3 regions of the Vreelandella hamiltonii genome follow, and region 3 is predicted to be linked to each of the others. Evidence: predicted binding sites of a transcription regulator. Region 3 holds the regulator's gene; each other region holds the start of a gene.
The links. Region 3 encodes LexA, which represses DNA repair genes until DNA is damaged. Its sites were predicted from a motif close to TACTGTNTANNTANACAGTA; they were not measured.
Positions count from the first base shown of each region.

Region 1: the regulator LexA is predicted to act here: its motif matches at 1,679-1,698, upstream of recN (DNA repair protein RecN).
Region 2: the regulator LexA is predicted to act here: its motif matches at 1,516-1,535, upstream of uvrD (DNA helicase II).

Region 1 is NZ_BMXO01000006.1:2,758-6,034, reverse strand. It holds gene recN (DNA repair protein RecN) at 1-1,631, opposite strand, end outside; gene grpE (nucleotide exchange factor GrpE) at 1,832-2,461, shown strand; gene dnaK (molecular chaperone DnaK) at 2,613-3,277, shown strand, end outside.
Region 2 is NZ_BMXO01000005.1:180,072-183,348, forward strand. It holds gene IE061_RS07670 (sodium-dependent transporter) at 1-50, shown strand, start outside; gene IE061_RS07675 (PA3496 family putative envelope integrity protein) at 145-363, opposite strand; gene hexR (transcriptional regulator HexR) at 617-1,471, shown strand; gene uvrD (DNA helicase II) at 1,587-3,277, shown strand, end outside.
Region 3 is NZ_BMXO01000015.1:68,117-71,393, reverse strand. It holds gene nagZ (beta-N-acetylhexosaminidase) at 1-350, opposite strand, end outside; gene IE061_RS14445 (L,D-transpeptidase) at 434-949, opposite strand; gene IE061_RS14440 (TetR/AcrR family transcriptional regulator) at 927-1,613, opposite strand; gene lexA (transcriptional repressor LexA) at 1,838-2,515, shown strand; gene IE061_RS14430 (energy-coupling factor ABC transporter permease) at 2,550-3,221, opposite strand; gene purU (formyltetrahydrofolate deformylase) at 3,245-3,277, opposite strand, start outside.

The sequences.
Region 1 (3,277 bases), on a different contig from region 3:
TGGGCCAGGGTCTGGTCGGAAAGCGTAACCCCGCCCAGCATGCGGGCCAGCTCGCTGATGCGGCCTCGCTCGTCCAGCAGTGCCATGTGGGTCAAGGTGGTATCGCGTTTGGCGCGTTTTTCGATATGCAGATGCTGATGCGCCTGGGCGGCCACCTGCGGCAGGTGGGTCACGGTCATCACCTGGCCGTTTTCGCCCAGCTTGCGCAGCAGCTGGCCGACGATTTCGGCCGTCGCACCGGAAATACCCACGTCCACTTCATCGAAGACCAGGCTGGGAATGGTGGAGTGCGAGGCCGCCACGACCTGAATGGCCAAACTGATACGCGACAGTTCACCGCCGGATGCCACTTTCGCCAGCGGGCGCGCAGGCTGGCCAGGGTTGGCACTGATCAGGAACTGTACGTGATCCAGCCCTTCTGGGGTGGGCGTGTCGCGAGGGGTAACGTCGACATCGAAACGCGCCTTGCCCATGGCCAGGAAGGCCAGCTGCTGCTGAACTTCCTTGCCCAGCCGCACCGCCGCCTTTTGGCGAGCGTCACTGAGCAGCTTGGCATCGCTGCGGTAGCGCTCGCGGTAGTCGGCCACCTGGCTGCTCAGGGCCTCCAGGTCATCATCGCTGGCTTCCAGTTGCGCCACTTCCTGGCGTAGCTGGGCATGCAGAGCGCAGATTTCCTCCGGGGCGACATGGTGCTTGCGCGCAATGCGGTGCACGTCGCCCATGCGCTCCTCGACCCAGGCCAGGCGCTCGGGGTCCAGTTCGGTGGTGCTGGCCAGACGCTGCAGCTCGCTGGCGGCTTCTTCTACCTGAATGCGTGCATCGCTGAGCATGGCCAGGGTGTTGGCCAGCGTACCCTTGTCGCTGCCGGGCAGGGCGCTCAAGTGTGCGTAGGCCTGGTTCAGCAACGACAGCGCACCGCCCTCATCGCTTTCACAGCAGTCGGCGGCAAACTGGGTTTCTCGCAGGGTCTCTTCCGCGTGGGCCAGCGTGTGCTGCTCTTCTTCCAGGGTTTGCAGTTCGCCTTCGGCGAGGCCCAGCTGGTCGAGCTCTTCCACCTGATAGCGCAACAGCTGGCGCTTGGCCTCTACCTCGCTGCCCTCTTCACTGAGCTTTTTCAACCGACGACGGGCATTGCGCCATTCACGGTAAGTCTCGGCCAGCTGCTGGCTGCGCTCACGAAGCCCGGCGTAGTCATCCAGCAGCGCCAAGTGGGTTTCTTCACGCATGAGCGCCTGGTGGGCGTGCTGGCCATGGATTTGAATCAGCTGCTCGCCCAGGGATTTCAGGTCGGCAATGGTGGCCGGGTGGCCGTTGATCCATGCTTTGGAGCGCCCGCTGGCGGTAACGACGCGGCGTAACAGGCACTCGTCGGTAGGCAGTTCCCGGGCCTGCAGCCACTCGATGGCGGCGGGCAGGTGTTGAATGTCGAAGCGGGCGGAAAGGTCGGTGCGCTCGCAGCCGTGGCGCACGCTGCCTGCGTCGGCACGCTCGCCCAGGCAGAGCCCCAGCGCGCCCAGCAAGATGGATTTACCCGCCCCGGTTTCCCCCGTGATGGCGGTCATGCCACGGCTGAGGTCGAGTTCAAGGCGGTCAACAATCGCGTAATCCTGGATCGCTAGCTGTGTCAGCATGAGGCCTCCTGAGGCGGTGCATTCCGAGTGCTGGATGCTTATCCAATAATTGTTGTTTTATACAGTAGTCGATAACTCACTTCAATGCCCCTCTTGAGATGGCTTTGATGGCCCCCATATAGCTTTCATCCGTGGTCTAAATCCCGCGAATCAACTCAGGTGGCCGCCAACGGCACCGCTACGTATTTCAGGAGCAAGGCATGGCTAAAGAACCGCAAACCCCGTTGGATGAAGAGCTGGCGCGTCAGGAGCAGGAAGCCGAAGTCACGGAGCCAACGGCAGAAGAGTGCCTGGTAGAAGGCGAGCTGGAAGGGCTGATCGAAGACGAAGCAGTGCTCGATGGCAGCGTAGGCAACCCTGAAGCCGACGTGCTGGCCGCCCAGGTAGAAGAGCTGGAGCAGAGCCTGGCCCAGGCCAAGGACCAGGCCCTGCGTGCCGCCGCTGAAGCACAGAACGTGCGCCGTCGCGCCGAGCAAGAGGCCGAAAAGGCGCGCAAGTTTGCGCTGGAGAAGTTCGTCAAGGAACTGCTGCCCGTCGTGGACAGCCTGGAGAAAGCCCTGGAAAGCATGCAGGAAGACGCTTCCGACGTGCATCGTGAAGGCGTCTCCATGACTCTGAAGATGCAGCTGGGCGTGCTGGCCAAGTTTGGCGTCGAAAGTATCGAGCCCCAGGGCGAACCCTTCGACCCGCAGATGCATGAAGCCATGGCCATGGTGCCCAATCCCGAGCTGGAGCCCAACACGGTAATGGACGTCATGCAGAAGGGCTACTCCCTGAATGGCCGTCTGGTGCGTCCCGCGATGGTGGTGGTCAGCCAGAAAGCCGGTTAATCCGATGACGCATTGCAGAAAAAAGCCCTTGAAATGCGCCAGCCGGCCCCCAAATAAAGGGCAACCCGCGAGAATGATCGCAAACGCCTTAAACAGTTTTGACGGCGTAAACCACTAGTTTTTTGTTTCAATCGAATTCGAGGTTTTTGCTATGGGACGCATTATTGGTATCGACCTGGGCACCACTAACTCTTGTGTAGCCGTGCTCGATGGTGACAGCGCTAAAGTCATTGAAAACGCCGAAGGCGGTCGTACCACGCCTTCCATCATTGCCTACACCGATGACGGCGAAACGCTGGTCGGTCAGGCGGCCAAGCGCCAAGCCGTGACCAACCCGGAAAACACCCTTTACGCCATCAAGCGTCTGATCGGTCGTCGTTTCAAGGACGACGTCGTGCAAAAAGACATCAAGATGGTGCCGTACAAGATTGCCGAAGCCGACAACGGTGACGCGTGGGTAGAAGTCAAAGGCAAGAAGATGGCTCCCCCGCAGGTCAGCGCCGAAGTGCTGAAGAAGATGAAGAAGACCGCCGAAGACTACCTTGGCGAGCCGGTGACCGAAGCGGTCATCACCGTTCCGGCCTACTTCAACGACAGCCAGCGTCAGGCCACCAAAGATGCGGGCCGTATTGCCGGTCTGGACGTCAAGCGCATCATCAACGAGCCGACTGCCGCAGCGCTTGCCTACGGCATGGACAAGTCTCGTGGTGACAAGACCATCGCGGTCTACGACCTGGGCGGCGGTACCTTCGATATCTCCATCATCGAAGTCGCCGATGTCGATGGTGAAACCCAGTTCGAAGTACTGGCCACCAA
Region 2 (3,277 bases), on a different contig from region 3:
ACGTTGCCCCTATCGGGGTCACGGTGGTTTTCCTGGCAGGCCTGTTCTGACTCGCCGCTAGGTCGGTAAGCTTACCCAATAGAGAAGGCGTTACCTTGGCGTAACGCTTTCTCGCCTTCCTTCGCCAGCCTCTTCTTCGGCTGGCTAGTGCAGTTCGCTCTCTTGCGGGTCGTCATCGTCTGGCAAGGGAGCGATATCCCGTGACAGCTTCTGGAATTCACGGTGCAGCTCGATGCCCCGACGCGCTCTCAGGCTGCGTTGGGCGGCGCTGCGCCGACGTTGGGCATGCTCATCGACCTCCATACTCATGAATATGTCGAGCAATTCGCTTTTTACCGAGGTCATTCGTTCGACGTTTCTCATAATCGACGCTCCTCCAGGTGAGTTGCCTACGTCCACCTGCATCCGTGACGACTGATTTTTAAATGATGCAGTGCGGCACGTCACTTCTTACTATAACCTACTTGACAAAATGATGACGATTCTTGAAGAAATGGGTTAACGCCTTTTAAACGGCAGTACTCTCGTGAAGGACGCTGCCCCCGATGCAACACTCAGGCATACTGTGGCCTCTTTATGGCCGCACAAGCACGATCAAGAATTTAAGGAGCTGAACGTGAGCCGCGCCCTATTCGATGAAATGAGACGCCGCATGGAGCATTTCCGTCGCTCCGAACAAAAGGTCGCGCGGTTCGTGCTGCGCAACCCCGATGAAGTCATTCACATGCGCATCGTGGACCTGGCCACCGAAGCAAAGGTGAGCGAGCCCACGGTGGTGCGCTTCTGCCGTGCGCTGGGCTGCAACGGCTTTCAGGATTTCAAGCTGCAGCTGGCCCAGATGCTGGCCAGCGGAAGCCAGTTCGCGCAGTTCTCGATGAACGACAGCGACTCGGTGGCCGAATTCTCCCACAGCATTTTCGACTCCACCGTGGGCACGCTGCTGTCGGTGCGCGACCGACTCGATAACGACGCGCTGGGCAAGGCCGTCAATGCACTGGCCATGGCCAATCGCGTCGAGTTCTACGGCTTTGGCGCCTCCGGCGCGGTGGCCTTCGATGCCCAGCACAAGTTTTTCCGCCTGCAGATCTCGACCTCTGCCTATGCCGACCCGCACATGCAGAACATGTCGGCGGTGACCCTGCAAGAGGGCGACGTGGTGGTCGCCATCTCGCAGACAGGCCGTACCCGCGCGCTGGTGGCCAGCGTTCGCCTGGCCCGCGAAGCAGGCGCCACCGTGATCGGCCTGTGTCCCAGCGAATCGCCGCTGGCCCAGGAGGTCAGCCTGCCGCTGTTCATCGACGTGCATGAAGACACCGAGATCTACACCCCGCTCAGCTCGCGTATTGCCCACCTGGTGCTGATCGACGTACTGGCGGTGGGCGTGGCCAAGACCCGAGGCCCCAAGCTGGCCGAACAGTTGAAAGCGGTGAAGAAGAGCCTGACCACGCTGCGCTACCCGGAAGAGTCCTGAGCAACGGTTCTGATAAAGAGTCCTGAGCCAGCGTCCTGAAGACATGCTGTATGCACAGCCAGTGTGCTGGCTGTGCTAGACTGGTCGCCCCTTTTTTGAACCGGCAGCGGCTTATATGGACGACGTCACAGCGATACTCGATCATCTCAACCCGGCCCAGCGGGAAGCCGTCAGTGCGCCCCAGGGCAATCTTCTGGTACTGGCCGGCGCCGGTTCCGGCAAAACGCGTGTGCTGGTACACCGCATTGCCTGGCTGATGCAGGCCGAAGGGCTTTCCCCTTATGCGCTGCTGGCCGTCACGTTTACCAACAAGGCCGCCCGCGAAATGCGCACGCGTCTGGAAGCCCTGCTGGGCATCTCCATGCGCCATGTCTGGGTGGGTACCTTTCACTCGATCTCGCACCGGCTACTGCGCACCCATTGGCAGGATGCCCGTCTGCCCCAGCACTTTCAGATCATCGACTCCGACGATCAACTGCGACTAATCAAGCGGCTGCTGAAAGATTACTCGATTGACGATGAGCGCTTCCCGCCACGCCAGGTGCAGGGGTTCATTTCTGGTTGCAAGGAAGAGGGCCTGCGACCCCATCAGGTGAACGTCAATGGCGATGCGTACCTCGCCCAGATGGTCGAGCTCTACGAGCGCTACCAGTTCACCTGCGAGCGAGGCGGGCTGGTGGATTTCGGTGAGCTGCTGCTGCGCAGCCTGGAGCTGTTGCGCGACAACCCGCCGCTGCTGAACCACTATCGCGAGCGCTTTGGCCATGTGCTGGTGGACGAGTTTCAGGATACCAACACCCTGCAGTACGCCTGGCTCAAACTGCTCACCGGCCAGCAGACCCCGATGACCGCCGTGGGCGATGACGACCAGTCCATTTACGGTTGGCGGGGCGCCAAGGTCGAGAACATTCGCCGCTTCGAAGAAGAGTTTCCCAACACCCATACCGTGCGCCTGGAGCAGAACTACCGCTCCACCAGCGCGATTCTGGAAGCGGCCAATACGCTGATCAGCCACAACAGCGAGCGTCTCGGCAAAAACCTATGGACCGATGGCGCCGAAGGCGAGCCTATCTCGGTGTATGCGGGGTTCAACGACCTCGAGGAAGCCCGCTATATCGTCGATACCATCAAGGAGAAGGTCAACGAAGGCTTCAACCGCCGGGACGTGGCCATCCTCTACCGCTCCAACGCCCAGTCGCGCCTGCTGGAAGAGACACTGATTCGCCAAGGCATGCCCTATCGTATCTACGGCGGCCACCGCTTTTATGAGCGGCTGGAAATCAAGAACGCCCTGGCCTACCTGCGCTTGCTGCTCAACCGTGATGACGATGCCTCCTTGGAGCGCGTCATCAACGTGCCTACCCGTGGCATCGGCACGCGCACCGTGGAAATCGTCCGCCATCACGCCCGGGAGCAGAGCGTATCGCTGTGGCAAGCGCTGCACGATGCGATCCAGGACGGCACCTTGAAAGGCCGCGCAGGCAACGCCGTGCAGGCCTTTACCAACCTGATCGAACAGCTGGACAACGACACGTCCGGGCTGCCGCTCCACGAGATCATCGACCACGTCACGGCACGCACCGGGCTGATCGAACACCATCAAAGCGAGCGCGGTGAAAAAGGCCAGGCTCGGGTCGAGAACCTGGAAGAGCTGGTCAACGCGGCCCGGGCCTTTACCCATGGCGATGCCTTCGAGACCCCGGAAGCCGGAGAAGGCATGGCCGCGCTGGAAGCCTTCCTTTCGGAAGCCGCCCTCAACGCAGGCGACCATGAAGCCGAGGAGTTCGAAGACAGCGTGCAGCTGAT
Region 3 (3,277 bases):
CCACAGGCGGCCATTTCCATGCCCAGCAGCCAGCCGGTATCTTTGGCCAGCGCCAGCCCTACCGACTGATCATGGGCAAACACGTCGCCAATCCGAGCCATGGGCGGCAGGCGCGTCACGCCTTGCCGGATACGCTGGACCCGGCCGCCCTCTTGGTCGACGGCCAATAGCAGGTCGCCGCGCACACGACGAATGCTGTCACACAGCTCCCGCACTTGGGTGGCGCTTTCCACGTTACGAGCAAACAGAATCACGCCACCTACCGCGGGATTCTTCAGCAGGCGCTTGTCTTCCTTGGTCAGGGTCTGGCCTTCCAGGTCGAGCATGACCGGGCCTAAAGGTTGAGTCATCGTACTGGGTCCAGGAAAAAGGGCGTCATTCTAGACCACCCGTGTGATCTTTCAAAATGTGGAGTATGCCAGCGGGGACAACGTCAATGCAGCCATACTGGCGTACCCGGCACAGCCCGTTTGAAAAGCCAGAGCAGGTCGGCATTACGTAGACGCACACAGCCGTGAGAAGCAGCAAGGCCCATGGGCTGGTCAGGGGGAGTACCGTGCAGGTAGATGTAGCGACGCTGGGAATCGACACAGCCGCCGCGATTGATACCGCGCTCCAGGCCACATAGCCACAGTATGCGGGTCAAGATCCAGTCGCGCTCGGGGAATTCGACCGCCAAATCGGCAGAGTAGACCTCTCCGGTCCAACGACGCCCCCGAAAGACCGCATCCTCTGGTAGCCCATCGCCAATCGCTGCTCGAATGTAGTGCCAACCCAACGGAGTACGTCCACTGCCCTCTTCTTGCCCTACGCCGGCCTTGCCCGTCGAAATGGCGCATTCATGCTCTAACGCGCTCCCCTGCCACCAGCGCAGGCGTTGGGCCTCGGTGTCGATTTCCATCCAGCCACCTTCGACGGGCGGCAGGTCAGCCAATCTGGGCGTGTGCATGGGGCTTCTCATCCACGGTTGCTGCGGGCAACGGCATCGGCGCGCTCATGGCCGCCACCACGACGGGGCGCAGACGTCGGATCAAGTCGCGTACCGTCACCTGCTCTTGATAATCCTTGGCGGCGATATCGCGCAGTGCATCCAGGCCAGACAGAGTGAAAATCACCGTGCCCAACATGAAGTGCAGCCGCCAGAAACGCTCGGCATCTGGCAGCTCGGGGGTCGCCCGCCGCACCAGCTCCGTGAAGCGCGTGAAGACATCGCCATACTGCTGCTGAATGTAGCGACGCAGGTGTCCTTGCGCCTGGCTGTAAGCCAGCCCCAGCAGCCGCATGAACACTTTCAGGCTATGCCGCTCGGCAGGCACGGCCAGCACGGTGGTGGCCATGGTTTCCAGCAGCACCTCCAGAGGAATGGCCTGGCCCTCGTAGCGCGCTTCCAGCTCGTCGAGCGCAGTATGGAAGCGTTCGGAGAACGGGTCCAGGTAGCGGGCAAATACCGCCTGTATCAGCGCTTTCTTCGACCCGAAGTGATAATTGACGGCAGCAAGGTTGACCCGCGCTTTGCTGGTGATATTGCGCAGTGATGTCTCGGCAAACCCCCGCTCTGCAAAGAGCACCTCTGCCGTATCCAAAATACGTGTGACCGTATCCGACTGGGCCATAGCGCCCTCCCAAAACAGGTGTTTAAAACATGGCGATCGCGTTGGCGAATAGTATGCCATTCCCCCTGCTGGCTCAAACGATTATCCCGCTCAAGGTTCAGGCCGCGTGCCCCGGTACGGATTGCAACTCATCATGTACTGGACAGAGCAACATACTGTATACTTAAACACATACTGATTTTACGGACATGTAGCGACTGTCTTTTCACTGTTTGGAGTCTGATATGTTACGCCCACTCACCGCACGCCAGCAGCATGTATATGATTTTATCGTGAAGACCATGGGCGAGCTTGGCTACCCCCCTACCCGCGCCGAAATCGCCAAGGCGCTGGGCTTTCGTTCCCCCAACGCCGCCGAAGAGCATCTGCGCGCCCTGGAGCGCAAAGGTGCCATTCGCATCATTCGCAATACGTCACGCGGCATTCGCCTGCCCAACCAGGAGCCGCTCGACGCCACGCCCCCGGCAGCCGAGCCTGCCAGCGCCGCCAACGATGCCACGCCCAGCGGGCTGCCGGTCATTGGCGAAGTCGCGGCAGGCAGTCCCATTCTGGCAGCGGAGCATATCGACCGTTACTGCCCGCTCCCTGCAGAGTACTTCACCCCCAAGGCCGACTATCTGCTGCGAGTTCGCGGCCTGTCGATGAAGGACGTGGGCATTCTGGAAGGCGATCTGCTGGCGGTGCATCGTACCGACCGCGTGCGTGACGGTCAGATCGTCGTCGCGCGCCTGGAAGACGAGGTCACGGTCAAGCGTTTTAAACGCCAGGGGCATCACGTCACGCTGCTCGCCGAGAACGAAGACTTCGCCCCCATCGAAATCGACCTGAGAACTCAACAGCTGGATATCGAAGGCGTCGGGGTAGGCGTCATCCGAGGCGGGAACGGCCAGGCACTGGGCTAAAATACTGGGCCAGGGCACTGGACCAAGCCACCGCCTACTGCATATCGATGTAACGATGGTCGTTGAACGTGGCGACCCAGTGCGGGTGGTAGACCAGCAAGATACTCAGCAGCATGCCGGTGATGAAGGCTTCCGAGGGCATCAGCAAGGGTAAAAAGCGGGCATACTCCTGAGCCAGATAAATCGCTTCAGGGTCGGTGCCCGCCACCAGAATCAGCCCCACGGCCGCCAGCCCGCCTCCTAGCGTGGCCAGCGCAGCACCGAAAAAACCGCAGGCAAACAGAAACACCATCAGGTTGTCCGGCAAGCGGCGATCCACGATACGCCATACCACCCCCGTGATCACGGCGGGCACCAGTCCCGTCACCAGCACGTTGGGCCCCAACAGCTCCCAGGCATTGCGCCCGATCACCACCATCGCCACGTTGAGCAGCAGGTTGCTGATCAAGGCCAGGGGCACCTTGAACACCAATGTCATCAGCACCGTGAACACCAGATGCAGGGTCAACCAATCGACCGCCTGGGCCCGCAGCTGCCACATCAGCATCACGGCAAGCGTCGCGGCCATCCAGCGATGCTGCAAACCGGTATCTTCCAGCAGCGGATGCCAGGGGCGCTGCCAAAGCACCCACCCCAGCGCACCTGCCGACACCAGCCAGGTAACCAGCAGTGCCCAGGTGGCCAGCACGCTTTGTGCAAAGGACATGGCGCCCCTCCCCGGTGGGCGAGTTAGCTGAACACGACGGTCTTGTTACCGTGAAT